2 linked regions of the Pyxidicoccus trucidator genome follow. The protein of the gene in region 1 interacts with the protein of each later gene in a pairwise test. Links are inferred from orthologs where the notes say so. Each region holds a gene or a part of one and is shown in the gene's direction. Other genes may lie near its edges.

Region 1 (7,934 bases):
CTTGATGGCGGCTTCCTTCACGCGCGGATCCGCGGAGAGGCCCAGGTAGTTGTTGGACCCCACCATGATGACGCGCTTGCCCTCGATCTCGACCTCGGTGGCGCCGTGGGACGCTTCGATGGCTCGGAAGTACGGGTAGAGTCCCGTGGCCTTCGCGATGCGGTAGTCCTTCCAGTTATGGCACTTGTCGAAGACGTCGCTCATGGGTGGTCTTTCTTGCTGCTGCGTCGGGAGGGTGGATCCTCGGGGGACTGCGGATCACCGGTCGCCACGCCCATGCAGGGCTCGTTCCGACCTGGCAAATCTGCGTCCAGCGACCTCCCACGGGGGACGCGGGGCCGTGAATAAAGAGGGATAGCGGCAGTGTCAAGGCGCGGACTGTTGCTTGAGTCCCGTGCGAGGACCCCTAATAGGTCCCCGTCTTGACAGCACCGCGACTTTGGTGGCACGCCGCCGGCACACGGCTGTTGCCTGGTGGATACTGGAACCCCCCGTGTGCCCATGGCTGCACGCCCACCGGAGGGCCTCCGGAGGCCTGGAAGACTTTTCCCGGGCCTGTTGTTTGCGGGGACCATTTGTCTGGCCGGGAACTTGCTTCTCCGGGCATTCATCGAGGAGCGGACGTTGGCGAGGTCTCTGCGACAGCGGTGGTTTGACGGATTCATCCATGCGGCGGTGTCGCGGCCCTGGCAGGTGCTGCTCGTCTTCGCGCTGCTGGCCGCGGGCGGTATGGCACTGGCGTCGCGGTTGGAGTTCCGCGGCTCGTTCGTGGAGCTGCTCCCCCAGGGTGCCCGCGAAGTGCAGGACCTGACACGCGTGTCGCAGAAGGCGGGGGGCGACGGGTACCTCGTCATCGTGGCGAAGGGCGACACCCCGGAGCGGCTCAAGGCCTACGCGGCCGAGCTGAAGCTCCGCCTGGAGGTGCTGCCGGAGGTCCGCTACGTCGAGCACAGCTATGACGTGGAGTTCTTCCGCCGGAACGGGCTGCTGCTGCTGCCCGTGGAGAAGCTGGCGGGGCTGCGCGCGGATCTGGAGGCGCGGGTTCGCTACGAGCGCATGCGGGCCAACCCGTTCTTCGTGGACCTGGGGGCCACGCCCGCGCCGCCGGACTTCGACGCGATTGCCAGGAAGCACGCGCCCGACGCGCCCATGAAGGAGTACCTCGCCAACGCGGACGGCACCGAGGTCTACCTGATGATCAAGCCGTCGGGGACGGCGGGGGACCTGGGCTTCGCGCGGCGCTTCGTGGAGCTGGCCATGGGCACCGGCCGCGCGCTGGCGGCGGAGCGCTTCCCTTCGGTGGCGCTGGAGGCGACGGGCAACTTCCAGAGCCGCATCGAGGAGGACGCGGTGATGCAGGGGGACCTGGGTCGCGCCGGCCTCCTGTCCGCGCTCATCGCGGTGGGGCTCATCCTGCTGGCCACCCGGCGCATCGCCGCGCTGGCGGTGGTGGGCCTGCCCGTCCTGGTGGGCCTGCTACTGACGTTCGGCATCGCCTGGCTCGTCATCGGCCACCTGAACGTGGTGACGGGCTTCCTGGTGGCCATCCTCATCGGCCTGGGCATCGAGTACGGCGTGCACCTGTGCATGCGCTACTGGGAGGAGCGGCAGACGCGGTCCTCGCGGGACGCGCTGGCCGCCGCGGTGCGGGGCACCTTCGGCGGGGCGCTCACCTCGGCCGTGACGAACGCGGCGGCCTTCCTCGTGCTGCTGCTGGCGCAGTTCCACGCCTTCAACCAGTTCGGCTTCCTGGCGGGACTGGGCGTGCTGCTGGCGGTGCTGGCGGCGTACGCCATGGGCCCCTCGCTGCTGGCCATCGCCGAGCGGCTGCGCCCCGCGCGCGCCGACGCCGCGCCCGCGGCGGAGGGCTCCGCCACCGTGGAGGCCGGGCCCGGGCGCGAGTGGAAGCGCTGGCCCACGTCCGTCATCGCAGCGCTCGCGCTGGCGGTGGTGGGCTTCGCGGTGTTCTCGGTGGCCGTGGCCCCCCGGCTCGGCTTCGAGACGGACATGCGCAAGCTGAAGGGTGACTCGCCGTCCTCGCGCCTGGACGACCACGTCACCGAGCAGCTGGGCCAGCCGCTCAACCCGGCCATCTTCCTGGTGGAGGACCTGAAGCAGGTGGGGCAGGTGGAGGAGGTCATCGCGGAGGTGAAGCGCCGCAACGGGGCCGACTCCGTGTTCCTGCGCAGCGCGTCCCTCACGGACCTGGTGCCTTCGGACTTGAAGCGCCGCGAGGAGGAGCTTGCCGGCCTCCGGACGCTGTTCCAGGGCCTGCCTTCGGAGATGCATGAGGACGCGCGGCTGAAGGAGTTCGAGCAGATGGTGGCGGCGAAGCCCTACGGGCTGGACGCGCTGCCGGTGGAGGCCCGCCGCCGCTTCGAGGCCACGGACGGCAAGGGCATGTTCCTGCTGCTGTTCCCCTCGGTGTCCAACTACGACACGGACGACCTGAAGCGCTGGGCGGCGCAGATCGACCAGGTGGTGGAGGGCACGAAGGCGCGCGGCATCGACATGGCGGTGCTGGACAGCAACCGCATCGCCGCGCGCATCTTCGCGCTGGTGCGCGCGGACGGGCCGCTCATCCTCTGGTCCGCGGCGGGGGTGGTGTTCTTCGTCATCCTCCTCAGCCTGCGCAGCTTCAAGCGCGCGCTGCTCGTCACCGGGCCGCTGTTCCTGGGCATGACGTGCCTGGCGGGCGGCATGTACCTCTTCGACGTGCAGCTCAACTTCATCAACGCCGTGGTGCTGCCCAACCTGCTTGCCATCGCGGTGGACAACTCGGTGCACCTGTTCCACCGGTACGAGGAAGAGGGGCCCGGCTCGCTCGGCAAGGTGGTGCGGCACACGGGGCTGGCGGCCGTGGTGGCCACGCTGTCGAACGCGGCCGGCTATGGCGCGCTGCTCGTCGCCAACCACCAGGGGCTGCGCAGCATCGGGCAGATTGCGCTGCTCGGCGTCGTGTGCACCTTTCTCGGGACCACGGTCTTCTTCCCGGCGATGCTGGCCCTCCTGGAGCGCTGGAAGGCGCGGAAGGCTGTCACGGTGGAGGAGGGCGCCGTCGTCCGGAGCCTGGAGCTTGGCGTGGCCGGCGCGGACAGCGAGTCGCCGGGGGAGCGGAAGTCAGCGTGAATCCCTGGTCCTTCCAGAGTCGCCGCCGTCTGGCTCAGAGGCTGCGGGAGCACGACGTACAGGTCCACCTGAACGCGGTGGACCTCATCGTCATCACCGCCTGCTCGCTGGCCGCGCTGGTGCTCGTGGGCCCGGGGCGCTGGGCGCCGGACGCGCTGCCCAATGCGGGGTTGTTCGCCTTCATGGCCTCTGGCCCGTTGGTGCTCCGCACGCTGGCGGCCATGTACCCGCACAACCGAATGCTCACCACCCTCGCGGACTGGTGGCTGCTGCCGGTGTCGGTGCTGTCGCACGGGTGGTTGTCGCCGGTGGTGGACACGCTCAATCCCATCCTGAAGGACGCGCAGTTGGTGGCCGCGGACCAGCAGCTGTTCGGCTTCCAGGCCGCGGTGGAGCTGGAGCGTCTCGTCCCGCCCTGGCTCAATGACGTGTTGATGGTCTGCTACTACGGCCACTTCGTCTGGCCGGTGGTGCTGGGGGTGGTGCTCTACCGGCGGGCCCGCGGCGTCTTCTCCGACTTCGGCGAGTACCTCACCGGCCTCGGGTTGATGTTCTTCCTCAACTACGCGGCCTACGCGCTGGTGCCGGCCATCGGGCCGCGCTACTTCCTCATCGGCGCGTTCGACGGGCCGCTGCAGGGCGTCATGGTGACGCAGCTGCTGGACTCGGTGATGCGCACGCCGACGTACGTCCGGGACTGCTTCCCCTCGGGCCACAGCGGCACCACGCTGCTGGTGCTCTTCTATGCGTGGCGGTTCTCCCGGCCCCTGTTCTGGCTGATGCTGCTGCCGGGCCTGGGCCTCATCATCGCCACCCTGGCCGGGCGCTTCCACTACGCCACGGACCTGGTGTGCGCGGTGCCGCTGGTGATGGTGGTGACGGGGCTGGCCCTGGGCGTGTCCCGCGCCGCCCGCCAGCGCGAGGGCGAGAGGGCCGCGCGCTCCGTCCCGGTGGACGCTATCGTACGGCCCTGAGCCGGCCTCGCGTCGTCCCCACCCACCCCGCGAGCGCCCGGCCAGGAGGAGCCTCCTTCCATGTCCAGGCCCGTGTCCGCGCAGCGAGTCACCCGCTTCGGCACCACCGTCTTTTCCGAGTTCAGCGCGCTCGCCGCGAAGCACGGCGCCGTCAATCTGGGGCAGGGGTTCCCGGATTTCGACGGGCCGGACGCCGTCAAGGAGGCCGCGCAGCGCGCCATCCGCGACGGGGTGAACCAGTACGCCATCAGCATGGGCGCGAAGGACCTCCGCCTCGCCATCGCCGAGCACGCCGCGCGTTTCTACGGCCAGCAGGTGGATCCGGACACCATGGTGGTTGTCACCAGCGGCGCCACCGAGGCCATCCTCGACGTGCTGCTGGGGCTGGTGGACCCGGGCGACGAGGTGGTGGCCTTCGAGCCCTTCTACGACTCGTACGACGCCAACATCACCTTCGTGGGCGCCACCCCGCGCTACGTGCCGCTGCGTCCGCCGGACGCGAGCCACCCGGAGTGGTGGTTCGACCGGGACGAGGTGCGCGCCGCCTTCGGCCCGCGCACGCGGCTGCTCATCCTCAACTCGCCGCACAACCCCACCGGCAAGGTGTTCACCCGCGAGGAGCTCGAGTTCCTGGGCGGGCTGTGCGCCGAGCACGACGTGAAGGTGCTGTCGGACGAGGTGTACGAGCACATCGTCTTCGCTCCCGCCCGGCACCTGCGCCCGGCCACGCTGCCCGGCCTGTCCGAGCGCACCGTCACGGTGAGCAGCGGCGGGAAGACGTTCAGCCTCACCGGGTGGAAGGTGGGCTGGGTCATCGCGCCTCCGCCGCTCCGGGACGCCGTGCAGCGGGCCCACCAGTTCGTGACGTTCGCCACGGCGTCGCCGCTGCAGGCGGCCATGGCGGCGGCGCTGCGGCTGCCGGACGCGTACTACGCGGAGTTGGCGGCGACGTACGCGGGGAAGCGCGAGCGTCTATTGGGTGGGTTGCGCGAGGCGGGGCTGACGGCCTTCGCGCCGCAGGGGAGCTACTTCATCCTCGCGGACATTGCCCGGTACGGCTTCCAGGACGACGTGGCCTTCTGCCGGCACCTGGTGTCCGAGGTGGGCGTGGCGGCCATTCCGCCAAGCGTCTTCTACGGCCCGGAGCACCGCCACCTGGGGCAGGGGCTGGCGCGCTTCGCCTTCTGCAAGACGGAGGCGGTGCTGGACGAAGCGGTACGCCGCCTGCGAGCGAAGCTGGCGCCGCGGCGCTGAGCCACTGCGGCGCCTGAGGGCGGAGCGCTGGACGAAGCGGTGCGCCGCACCGCTGAGTCACCGCGCTACATGTTGCGCCGGTACTGGCCGCCCACCTCGTACAGGGCGCGGGAGAGCTGGCCCAGCGTGCACACCTTGCACGCGTCCATCAGCGCGGCGAACACGTTGCCGTTGTCCAGCGCCGCGCGGCGCACCGCCTCCAGGGCCTGGGGCGCCGTGCCCTCGTTGCGCTTGCGGAAGGCGTCGCGGGCGGTGATGGCGTAGTCCTTCTCCTCCTTCGTCGCGCGAATCACCTCCGGCGGCGTCACGGTGGGCGAGCCCTTCGGGTCCAGGAAGGTATTCACCCCGACAATGGGCAGCGTCCCGTCGTGCTTCTGCATCTCGTAGTAGAGGGACTCTTCCTGGATCTTGGAGCGCTGGTACATGCGCTCCATGGCGCCCAGCACGCCGCCGCGCTCGGAGATGGCGCGGAACTCCGTGAGCACCGCCGCCTCCACCAGGTCGGTCAGCTCCTCGATGATGAACGCACCCTGGTTGGGGTTCTCGTTCTTCGACAGGCCGAACTCCTTGTTGATGACCAGCTGGATGGCGAGGGCCCGCCGCACGCTCTCCTCGGTGGGAGTGGTGATGGCCTCGTCATACGCGTTGGTGTGCAGGGAGTTGCAGTTGTCGTTGAGCGCCAGCAGCGCCTGCAGCGTGGTGCGGATGTCGTTGAAGGCAATCTCCTGCGCGTGCAGGGAACGGCCGGACGTCTGGATGTGGTACTTCAGCTTCTGCGAGCGGTCATTGCCGCCGTACTTGTCCCGGATGGCCTTGGCCCAGATGCGCCGGGCCACGCGCCCCAGCACCGCGTACTCGGGGTCCATGCCGTTCGAGAAGAAGAACGACAGGTTGGGCGCGAAGTCGTCGATGTCCATGCCCCGCGACAGGTAGTACTCGACGAAGGTGAAGCCGTTGGCCAGCGTGAAGGCCAGCTGGGAGATGGGGTTCGCCCCGGCCTCCGCGATGTGGTACCCGGAGATGGACACCGAGTAGAAGTTCCGCACCTTCTGGTCGATGAAGTACTGCTGGATGTCGCCCATGACGCGCAGGGCGAACTCGGTGGAGAAGATGCAGGTGTTCTGCGCCTGGTCCTCCTTGAGGATGTCCGCCTGCACGGTGCCGCGCACCGACTGGAGCGTCTTCGCGCGGATCTTCTCGTACACCTCGCGCGGCAGCACCTCGTCGCCGGACACGCCCAGCAGCAGCAGCCCGAGCCCGTCGTTGCCCGCGGGCAGGTCACCCTGGTAGCGGGGGCGGGGCTGGCCGCGCTCGCGGTAGATGGCGTCGATCTTCTTGTCGACGGCCTCCACCTGGCCCTGCTCGCGGATCCACTTCTCGCACTGCTGGTCCACGGCGGCGTTGAGGAAGAAGCCCAGCAGCATGGGCGCCGGGCCGTTGATGGTCATCGACACCGAGGTGGACGGGTCCGCCAGGTCGAAGCCCGAGTAGAGCTTCTTCGCGTCGTCCACGTTGGCGATGGACACGCCCGAGTTGCCCACCTTGCCGTAGATGTCCGGCCGGTGGTCCGGGTCCTCGCCGTACAGCGTCACCGAGTCGAACGCGGTGGACAGGCGCTTCGCCGGCAGGCCGCGCGACACGTAGTGGAAGCGCTTGTTGGTGCGCTCCGGGCCGCCTTCACCCGCGAACATGCGCGCGGGGTCCTCGCCCTCGCGCTTGAGCGGGAAGACGCCCGAGGTGAACGGGAAGGCGCCCGGGGCATTCTCTCGCAGCAGCCACGTGAGGATGTCGCCCCAGTCCTCGTAGCGGGGCAGGGCAATCTTCGGGACGCGCAGGTGCGAGAGGGACTCGGTGAACAGGTCCAGCTCGATGACCTTGTCGCGCACCTGGTACTGGTACTTCGCCGCCGCATAGCGCCGCTTCGTCGCGGGCCACTCCGCCAGCAGGCGCCGGCAGTCCGGGTGCAGGCGGCTCTCCAGGTCCTGGTACAGCGCCACCAGCTCACCCAGGTAGGCGGGCTCGCCCTCCACGCGCTCGGTGACCTGCACCACGTCGGCGGAGTCCTTCGGCTCGACAATCTCCAGGCGCTTCTTGCCCACGTTGGCGCGCAGGGCCTGGATGGTGCCGTGCAGCTGGTACATGCGCCGCGCAATCGCGGCCTGGGCGCGCACGGAGCCGTCGTAGGCCTCGCACGCTTCCACAATCTCCGCGAGGTAGCGGGTGCGCTCCGGCGGGATGATCCACTTCTTCTCGCTCATGCCCGGGGTGAGCGCGAAGTTCGACTGGAGCGGCGCGCCGGTCTTCTTCACCACCGCGTCCATGATGGCGCGGTAGAGCTGGTTCATGCCTGGGTCGTTGAACTGCGAGGCGATGGTGCCGTGCACGGGCACCGCGTCGTCGGCGACGGTGAAGGCGTTGTGGTTGCGCTTCCACTGCTTGCGCACGTCGCGCAGCGCGTCCAGCGAGCCGCGCTTGTCGAACTTGTTGATGGCGATGACGTCCGCGAAGTCGAGCATGTCGATCTTCTCGAGCTGCGTCGCCGCGCCGTACTCGGCTGTCATGACGTACAGCGACACG
Region 2 (9,130 bases), on another replicon or contig:
TCGGTGGCGTCCAGGTCCTCCAGCTTGTCGTTCAGCCGCCAGGTAATCATCTGCTTGATGCGCTCGGGGTTGTGGCCCCAGCCATGGCCTCCGCGGAACGCGAAGCCGCTGAGGAGGACGACGGCGAGGACGGCGGAAGCGGCGATGGCAATCTTCTTCTTCATGGCACTCTCTCCGGTGCGGGGCCCGTGGAGGGCTCCGGGTGGGTTCGCCGAGGTGGCGACAGTGCTCAATGTGCCGGGCGCCCATGTCGTGCGCCTGTACGGGGCGTGAAGAAGTGTGAAGGGCGCTCCTGGGCCAGCACTTCGCGCAGGGCGCGCACCACGTCCGGGTGTTGCTCGCTCACCTCGTGGGCCTCCGCCGGGTCCGCCACGACGTCATACAGCTCCACCTCGAGCCCGCTCGGCGTGGGCAGCTCCAGCAGCTTCCAGCGGCCCAGGTACACGCCCCGGTGACGGGCCGCCTGCACGGCGGCCTCCCACTCCGGCTTGAGGGCGATGTCCCCCGTCTCCGGCTCCACCGTGGCTGTCTCGTAGACCCAGGGGTAGGGGATGCGCATCCGCTGGTAGGGCTGGCCGTCGCGGTCGCTGAACCAGAGGTCCGTCTCCACGAGCGCGGGCGCGTCCGGCAGCGTGACGCCCTCCGCGCCCGGACGGACGAGGGACGCCAGCGAGCGGCCGCGGAAGCTCGCCGGTGCGGGCACGCCGAGCAGGTCCAGCAGCGTGGGCGCCACGTCCAGTGCGCGGGCCCGCTGTCTCACGGTGTGTCCCTTGGCCACGTGCCCTGGCAGGTGCAGCACGAAGGGGATGCGCAGCGCGGCGCCGCCCCACAGGTGGTCCCCATGGCCCAGGCCCCGCCCCTCGTCCGCGAGGTGCTCGCCATGGTCCGCCAGTACCACCACCAGCGTGGACTCCCACAGCCCTCGCCGCTCCAGCTCCGCGCGCACGTCGCCCACCAGCCCGTCGAAGGCGCGCACCGAGGCGTCGTAGTTGGCCACCAGCGCTCGCACGTCCTCGGGCGTCGGTGGAGGCTGTCCCGGGGGCGCCTCCAACTGGGGCGTGGTGCCGAAGCGCCAGGGGCCCGAGTAGTCCGGCGCGACGAAGCGGCCCTGCTCGGGCCAGGGCGCGGCATACGGGAAGTGCGGCGTGGAGCCGAAGACGACGAGCGCGAACGGGTCTCCGCGCGGCAGGCGCTCCAGCGTGCGCCGCACGCGGCCCAGCAGCGGGGCGGGGTCGGTCAGCTCGGGGAACTGGCCGCGCTCGGTGAAGAGGCCGGGCGCCAGCGCCGTCCACGGCAGCAGGGCCACGTGGGTGATGAGCATCCGCTGGCGGATGAGGTCCGGGAAGTGGAAGGCCGGTGCCTCCACGTGCTGGAAGCCGAAGTCCAGCCGGGAGAAGTGGTCGCCCGCGTAGTCCGCCACCACCGCCGTCCGCCAGCCGGCGCCGTTCAGCGCGGTGGCCAGCGTGGTGAGCGGCTGCTGGCGGGCCTTGCGCCCCACCAGGGTGTGACGGATGGGGTGCTCGCCCGCCCACTGCGAGGTGAGCAGCGTCGTCCACGAGGGCGCGGTGCGCGGCACCTGCACCACCGTCTCCTGGAACTGCGAGCCCTCGCGCAGCAGTCGGTCGAGGTTGGGCGTGGTGGGGCGCGGGTAGCCGTTGCCGGAGAAGTGGTCCGGCCGCAGCCCGTCCGCGGAGAGGATGACGAGGTTCAGGCGCTCCGAGGGAGGCTGGGGCACAGCGGGCGGCGGGCCCGCGCGTACCAGCTGCCCCGTCCCGAGCAGCACCGCCACCGCGAGCGCTCCGCCCACCGCCAGCGCCCGGGCCGGCGCGCGCCGCAGCGCCCGCGCGAGCAGCAGCATGCCGGCCAGCGAGGGCAGCACCGCCGCGCCCAGGCGCCAGGCCCCGGGCGTCGTGCCGCTCACCGTCAGGAGTACCCACCGCGTGGCGGCCGAGCGCTCATACAGCGTGGCCGCGTACAGGTGCGGGTGGTGCGCCAGGTCGCCCAGCACCAGCAGTGCGTCCACCGCGAGGCAGGCCAGCGCGCTACCCCAGAACACGGCCCTGCGGCCCGCTCCGGCTGCCCAGAGGCCCGCGCCCAGCAGCGTGCCCAGGGCCAGTCCCACGACGGTGTAGGCCGCGAGCAGCCGCCCCACCTGGCCCAGCACCACCCCGCGCCACTGGCTCCAGACGTATTCGGAGACCACCCGGCTCTCGTTCCCCTGGTAGCCCAGCTGCATGTTGAAGACCGCGCAGAGCGTGTAGAGCGCCAGGAAGACGAGCAGGCCCGCCCGGCAGCCGAGCAGGAGGGCGCGGGCGAAGGTGGGGCGGTCCGCGGAGGCCATGAGGGCTTCACGCTGGGCACTGTCAAGGCCGCGCAACACCCCGGAATCGCATTGAAGTGCTGCTGAGTGGACGCCCGGAGGGGGGCACGGAGGCAGGCGCCGGCCAGGCCCCGCCGTTACTTTCTTCAACCCTGCTTCCGCTCATGGCAGAAGAGGTTCCAGGGCCGATTTATCGGCTCCGCCGTCGCCTACCTCCAGAGTCTCGATACTGGACTGGCGAGCAGGGGAGCGCAGCCCTAGTGTTCAGCATCTCTCCTCCTGGAGTGGCACGAGCCTATGTCCTTTACCCACCTCCACCTGCACACCCTCTACTCGCTCCTCGATGGGGCGATCCGGATGAAGGACCTCATCAAGACGGTGAAGGAGAAGGGGATGACCAGCGTTGCCGTGACGGACCACGGCAACATGTTTGGCGCCATCGACTTCTACAAGAAGGCCAAGGACGCCGGCATCAAGCCCATCCTCGGCATGGAGGCCTACGTCGCGGGGCCCAAGGGGCGCGAGGACCGCTCGGAGAAGGTGTCCCACCACCTCATCCTGGTGGCCAAGAACGCGGAGGGCTACGCCAACCTCCGCTACCTCTCCTCCACCGCGTACATGCAGGGGTTCTACTACCACCCCCGCATCGACAAGAAGGTCCTCGCCGAGCACAGCAAGGGGCTCTTCGCCCTCACCGCGTGCCTCGGTGGTGAAGTCACCAGCGCGTGCTTCCGCGGCGACATGGACCACGCCCGCCGCGCCGCGCAGGAATACAAGGACATCTTCGAGCCCGGGCACTTCTTCCTCGAGGTGCAGTCCAACGGAATGCCCGAGCAGGAGAAGGCGAACGAGAACCTCAAGCAGCTCTCGCGGGACATGGACATCCCGCTGTGCGCCACCGCGGACGCCCACTACATCAAGCGCGAGGACGCCCGCGCGCACGAATTGCTGATGTGCATCGCCAGCGGCAAGACGCTGGCGGACGGCAAGCGCATGAAGCACTCCACGGACAAGCTGTACGTCACGAGCCCCGCGGAGATGCTGGAAGCCTTCAAGGACATCCCCGAGGCCGTCCACAACACCCAGCGCATCGCCGAGCAGTGCAACCTGGAGCTGAAGCTGGGCAAGCCCATGCTGCCCACCTTCAAGGTGCCCGACAGCCACACCCCGGACAGCTACATGGCGGAGCTGGCCTACGAGGGCCTGCGCGAGCGCTTCAAGGAGCTGGCCGCCACCGTCACCTATCCCATCGACCGGGAGGTGTACGTGGACCGCCTGAAGCTGGAGATTGGCGTCATCCAGAAGATGGGGTTCAGCGGCTACTTCCTCATCGTCCAGGACTTCATCAACTGGGCGAAGAAGCAGGGCATCCCCGTGGGCCCGGGCCGTGGCTCCGGAGCCGGCAGTCTGGTGGCCTACGTGCTGGGCATCACCGACCTGGACCCCATTCCCTACAACCTCCTGTTCGAGCGCTTCCTCAACCCGGAGCGCGTGTCGATGCCGGACTTCGATATCGACTTCTGCCAGGACCGCCGGGACGAGGTCATCCAGTACGTCGGCCGGAAGTACGGCGAGATGAACGTGGGGCAGATCATCACCTTCGGCTCGCTCAAGGCGAAGAGCGTGCTGCGCGACGTGTGCCGCGTCTTCGCGCTCCCGTTCAGCGAAGGCGACCGCATCGCCAAGCTGGTGCCGGAGGTGCTCAACATCACCTTGAAGGAGGCCATCGAGATGGAGCCTCGCCTCAAGGAGATGATGGAGACGCCCACCACCCTCGGTGAGGTGGAGGGCCGGCCCGTCACCACCAAGGACGTGCTGGAAATCGCGCTCGCGCTGGAGGGGCTGCACCGCCAGCCCGGCATGCACGCGGCAGGCGTGGTGATTGCCGACAAGCCGCTGTGGGAGTTCGTGCCCGTCTACCAGCCGCCGGGTGAGAAGACGCTCATCACCCAGTTCGCCAAGGACGAGGTGGAGGCGGCGGGCCTGGTGAAGTTCGACTTCCTCGGCCTGAAGACGCTCACCGTCATCCAGCACGCGCTGGACCTGGTGAAGCGCAACCACGGCAAGCACATTCCCCGGCACGAGATTCCGCTGGGCGACGCGGAAGTCTGGGAGCTGATGGCCAAGGGCGACACGGCCGGCATCTTCCAGATGGAGTCGAGCGGCTTCACGGAAATGGTCGTGAAGCTCAAGCCGAACTGCTTCGAAGACGTCATCGCCGCTGGTGCGCTCTACCGCCCGGGTCCGCTGGACTCCGGCATGGTGGACGTCTTCATCAACCGCAAGCACGGCCGGGAGAAGGTGGCGTATCCGCACCCCGCGCTGGAGCCGGTGCTCAAGGACACCTACGGCGTCATCGTGTACCAGGAGCAGGTGATGCAGATCTCGCAGGTCCTGGGTGGCTACACCCTGGGCCGCGCAGACCTGCTCCGCCGCGCGATGGGAAAGAAGAAGGCCGAGGTCATGCAGGCCGAGCGCGCCGGCTTCCTCGAGGGGTGCGCGAAGAACAACGTCGACCTGAAGGTGGCCGGCGAAATCTTCGACCTGATGGAGAAGTTCGCCGAGTACGGCTTCAACAAGAGCCACTCGGCGGCCTACGGCCTCGTCACCATCCACACGGCGTGGCTGAAGGCGCATTACCCGTGCGAGTTCATGGCGGCCCTTCTCTCCAGCGAGAAGGACAACACCGACAAGGTGGTGAAGCACATCAGCGAGGCGCGCGAGTCGGGCCTCGCGGTGCTGCCGCCGGATGTGAACCAGTCGGACATGGCGTTCGGCGCGGTGGAGGGGAAGATTCGCTTCGGCCTCGGCGCCATCAAGGGCGTGGGCGAGGGCGCGATTGAGTCGATTATTGAGGCGCGCAAGGACGGCCCCTTCAAGAGCCTGTTCGACTTCTGCGAGCGCGTGGACAGCCGCCGCGTCAACCGCAAGGTGCTGGAGGCGCTGGTGAAGGCCGGCTCCTTCGACTTCGAGAAGCGCCCGCGCCGGCAGATTTTCGACACGATTGAGAAGGCGATGAACCGCGGCTCGGCCAGCCAGAAGGACAAGGCCGCGGGACAGAGCTCGCTGTTCGGCATGCTGGCCGGCCCGGCCTCGGGGAGCGGCGGTGGGCTGAAGGACGAGTACGTGTCGGTGGAGGAGTGGTCGGAGAAGGAGCGGCTGGCGCTGGAGAAGGAGGCCATCGGCTTCTACGTGTCCGGGCACCCGCTGCATCAGTACGACAAGGAGCTGAAGCGCTACGCGAAGCCGATTACGGCGGTGCAGCGTGCGCGGAAGGACGACAAGCTCACCGTGGCCGGTGTCGTCACGGTGCTGCGCGAGCGGCCCACCAAGACGGGCAAGCGCATGGCGTGGGTGACGATTGAAGACCTGTCCGGGTCGATTGAGCTGGTGTGCTTCCCGGGCAAGGACGGCACGCGCAACGTCATGGGGCGCGATGGCAAGTGGGCGAAGCAGGGGCCCAAGCCGGGCTTCGAGCACTGGGAGCACCTGCTCAAGTCGGACGACCCCATCCTGGTGACGGGGACGGTGCAGATCAGCCAGCGTGACGAGGACTCGCCCACGCCGGAGCTCATCGTCGACGACATCCAGAGCCTCAAGGAGGTGCGTGAGAAGCGCACGAAGCGGCTGGAGCTGCGCGTGCCGGCGGACCTGCTCACCGAGGACCGTGTCGCGAAGCTGCACGAGCTGGCGAAGAAGTACGCGGGTGCGACGCCGGTGGCGGTGAGCGTGCTCTTCCATGGGGAAGGTGAGGCGCTCATCGGGAACACGTCCATCAAGGTGCAGGTGAACGACGACCTGCTGCTGGCCGTGGACCGGTTGTTCGGGATGCGCGTGGTGGAGTTCGGCTGACGCCAGGCGTAGTGCCCGGCTCTCAGGAGCCGGGCCTGCCGGGCTCCAATGCACTCCCGTGCAGCCGTCTGGAGTACACACGGGGCATCTGCCTTCCAGTCCGATTTACCCCCTTGGATGCCGGCCGCTACAGTTCGGCTCCATGGCAAACACGGTCGGCGTCAACAAGATGTCCGTGGTGACCAGGGACTCCAATGGGGTCTCGGTCGCCTTCCCCGATGTCTGCAAGACACCGAGCCCAGGTGGCCCGGTTCCCATCCCCTACCCCAACGTCGCCAGATCCTCTGACACCGACAAAGGTACCAAGCACGTCAGCGTGCAGGGTAACCCAGTCTGTGTGAAGGACTCGAACTTCAGCACCAGTACGGGCGACGAGGCCGGTACCGCTGGAGGTGGAGTTGTGTCGGGGAAGACCCAGGGCAAGGCAGAGTTCGCGAACTTCTCGTTCGACGTGAAGTTCGAGGGCAAGAATGTCGCCCGGGCGATGGACCTCATGTTCCACAACGACAAGAACACGCCCCCCTCACCCCTGATGCAGCCGCCCGTCGTGGCGCTCGGCGAGAGCGGTGAAAAACCCAAGTGCCTGACCTGCAAGAACCCCGTGGATGAGTGAGTGCAGTGAACCCGGCTGGCAATCGCGCCATGGGATCCGCACTTTCAGAAGCCCAGCAGGAGCTTTTGGAGGGTCACCTCGGCGAAGCCGCGTTCCTGTGGACCTTGTGGGAGGGCGCCCTGGTCTCTCCCGCCTATACCCTGGCAGAGCTGGCGGAGGGGCCAGAAGAGCGGCTGCTGGCGCACCTGGATGCGCTGGTACTGGGTGGCTCCCATTCCCGACAGAAGCTGCTGCTGCCAGGACTCTCCGGAGATGACGCGGACGTCGTCACCGCCTCGGCACTGGGCCTGCTCTCCTCGGGAGAGGAGAAGGCGGAGGCGGCGGTCCTTGACGCGCTGGAGCACGCCGAGCCAGCCGCGCGCTCCTGGCTGCGCCGGTCCCTGGAACTGGGAGCTTCGCCGCGCGTCCTGAAATCCCTCTCACGGCTGCTGGCCTCGCCGGAGGCCGATGTGCAGGCTGCTGCCCTGGAAGTGGTGGCCTTCCGGGGGGAAGAGCCGGGCCCCCTGCTGGGAGAACTGCTTTCGCATCCATCCCCCCAACTGGTGGCCGCAGCGCTGAAGGCCGCTCGCATGACCCAGGGGCCTGTGTCCGAGCAGAGTGTCCTCAATGCGCTGGCTGCGCCGCACGCCGAAGTACGCACCGAGGCCCTGCTGACAGCGCTGACCCTGGGCCTGGGCCCGGCCTGGTCCTTGTGCAGGAAGCTGGCTACGGGTCCCACCCCCGACGGCACGGCCCTGCTCCTCGTAGGACTCGGGGGCAATGACTCCGACCTGGAGCGGCTGCTGGCAGTCGCGAAAGCTCCTGGCAACCGCGCGGAGGCCATCTGGGCCCTGGGCTTCAGCGGGCGCGTCGAGGCGGCGGAATGTTGCCTGCAACTGCTTGAAGATGCAGCGCTCGGTAGGTTGGCGGCGGAGTCATTCTGCGCCATCACCGGTCTGCGCCTGACAGGGCCCTACGAGCGCGCGCCGCTGGAACCGGCTCTCCGTGAGGAAGAGGACGCCTCCGAGGGCGTCGTGGGACCAAGACCCGAGGACACACTGCCCCTCGCGGCGCCCGGGCCAGTTCACTCGTGGTGGCGGGAGCACCGAGGCCACTTCGAGCGCGGCGTTCGCTACCTGTTGGGCAGACCTCTGAGCGGGGCTTGGCTCGCGGAAGCCTTGGAGCATGTGCCCATGCGGCGGCGTCACGTCCTGGCCCAGGAACTCGCGTTGCGCAGCCGGGGTCGGTTCCTCCTCCAGTCCCGAGGCTTCTCCGCAACGCAGCGAGCCGGGGTCCGAGAGGGCCTGGAAGCGCTGGGGCGGCTGGGCCTGAGCTGGCCTTTCCAGGAACTGCTGGCCACCACAAGGCCTCCTCGCCCAACCCCCATGCTTCAGCGGAGCTTGGACCGCCCACGTCAGGGCACACGCCCGCATCCGAGGCGGTTGGCCATCACCGGGCTGGGCATGGTCTCCGCCCTCGGTGACGATGTCGTAGCGAGCTGCGCAGCCAGCCGCGCGGGACTGTCCCGCCTCTCCTCGCTCGGGGAGGTGCAGGTGTGGGACCCCGAGAGCCGGCAACTCGAACCGGCCCGAGGCGCAGCCATCCCCTGGCTCACGGAGGGCTTCTCCAGTCACGGCCGCCTCGCGGCGCTGGCCACGGAGGCCCTGTTGGACCTGCTTTCGCGGCCCCACCAGGAACCTGGTCCCCGGTGCGCGTTCTATCTCTGCGCTCCGGGCGGCTACTATCTGCAGGAGCTGGAATCGCGGGAAGGCGTCCCGGCCTCCCTCCACGAGGCGCGCCGCGCCATGTACCAGCAGCGCCTGCTCCCTGCCGTTCTCCGGGCCGCGAGGCTCCAGACGTCTCCTAAGGTGCAGCTCCTCTCATTTGGGGACACCGGCTTCCTGCTCGCGCTGCAGGACGCGCTCCGGCAGCTCGAAGCCGGCGTGGTCGAATCCTGCATCATCGGCGGTGTCGACAGCCTGGTGGAGCCACGCCTCGTCGAAGCGCTCGACCAGCTGCGCCTGTTGAAGACGCCGGGCAACCCGGTGGGCCTGCTCCCCGGGGAGGCCTCTGCCTTCGTGCGCGTGGAGCGCTGGGATTCCGCTGTCAGGCGGGGGGCCCAGGTCCTGGCAACGCTCGAGGCACCCTGCGTCGAAGCGGAGCCGTTCCACCGCTTGTCACGCACGCCGGCTCTGGGTGAGGCGCTCGTGCGTTGCATCCGGCGGACGCTGGGCGCGCTCGGCGGCCCGCGGGAGCAGGCGCTCAGGGTCATCGCGGCCTTGAATGGTGACAGCTACCGCGCGACCGACTGGGGACACGCGCTCGTCACCCTGCGTTCGCAGGGTTATCTGGCGGAAGCGCCCACG

The links.
Region 2: the proteins of G4D85_RS43180 (region 1) and dnaE interact in binary tests that used the Escherichia coli proteins (3 or more experiments, as listed by UniProt). The link is inferred for Pyxidicoccus trucidator from one-to-one orthologs.

What each region holds. Positions count from the first base shown.
Region 1 is NZ_JAAIXZ010000025.1:77,198-85,131, reverse strand. Bases 3,330-6,260 are described here. They hold G4D85_RS43180 (aminotransferase class I/II-fold pyridoxal phosphate-dependent enzyme), read left to right. Parts: upstream 3,330-4,163; coding sequence 4,164-5,357; downstream 5,358-6,260. Other genes in these bases: G4D85_RS43175 (methylmalonyl-CoA mutase family protein), read right to left, coding at 5,423-6,260; G4D85_RS43185 (phosphatase PAP2 family protein), read left to right, coding at 3,330-4,103. Outside these bases: G4D85_RS43195 (aminotransferase class I/II-fold pyridoxal phosphate-dependent enzyme), read right to left, coding at 1-204; G4D85_RS43190 (efflux RND transporter permease subunit), read left to right, coding at 625-3,129; more of G4D85_RS43185, read left to right, coding at 3,126-3,329; more of G4D85_RS43175, read right to left, coding at 6,261-7,934. UniProt on the Escherichia coli protein: Shows aminotransferase activity with methionine and histidine as substrates, and to a lesser extent also with phenylalanine.
Region 2 is NZ_JAAIXZ010000002.1:398,035-407,164, forward strand. What follows is about bases 2,246-6,372. They hold dnaE (DNA polymerase III subunit alpha), read left to right. Parts: upstream 2,246-2,617; coding sequence 2,618-6,172; downstream 6,173-6,372. Other genes in these bases: G4D85_RS08270 (sulfatase family protein), read right to left, coding at 2,246-2,341; G4D85_RS08280 (DUF4150 domain-containing protein), read left to right, coding at 6,315-6,372. In the rest of the region: G4D85_RS08265 (Spy/CpxP family protein refolding chaperone), read right to left, coding at 1-164; more of G4D85_RS08270, read right to left, coding at 230-2,245; more of G4D85_RS08280, read left to right, coding at 6,373-6,785; G4D85_RS08285 (TIGR02270 family protein), read left to right, coding at 6,851-9,130. UniProt on the Escherichia coli protein: DNA polymerase III is a complex, multichain enzyme responsible for most of the replicative synthesis in bacteria. This DNA polymerase also exhibits 3' to 5' exonuclease activity. The alpha chain is the DNA polymerase catalytic subunit.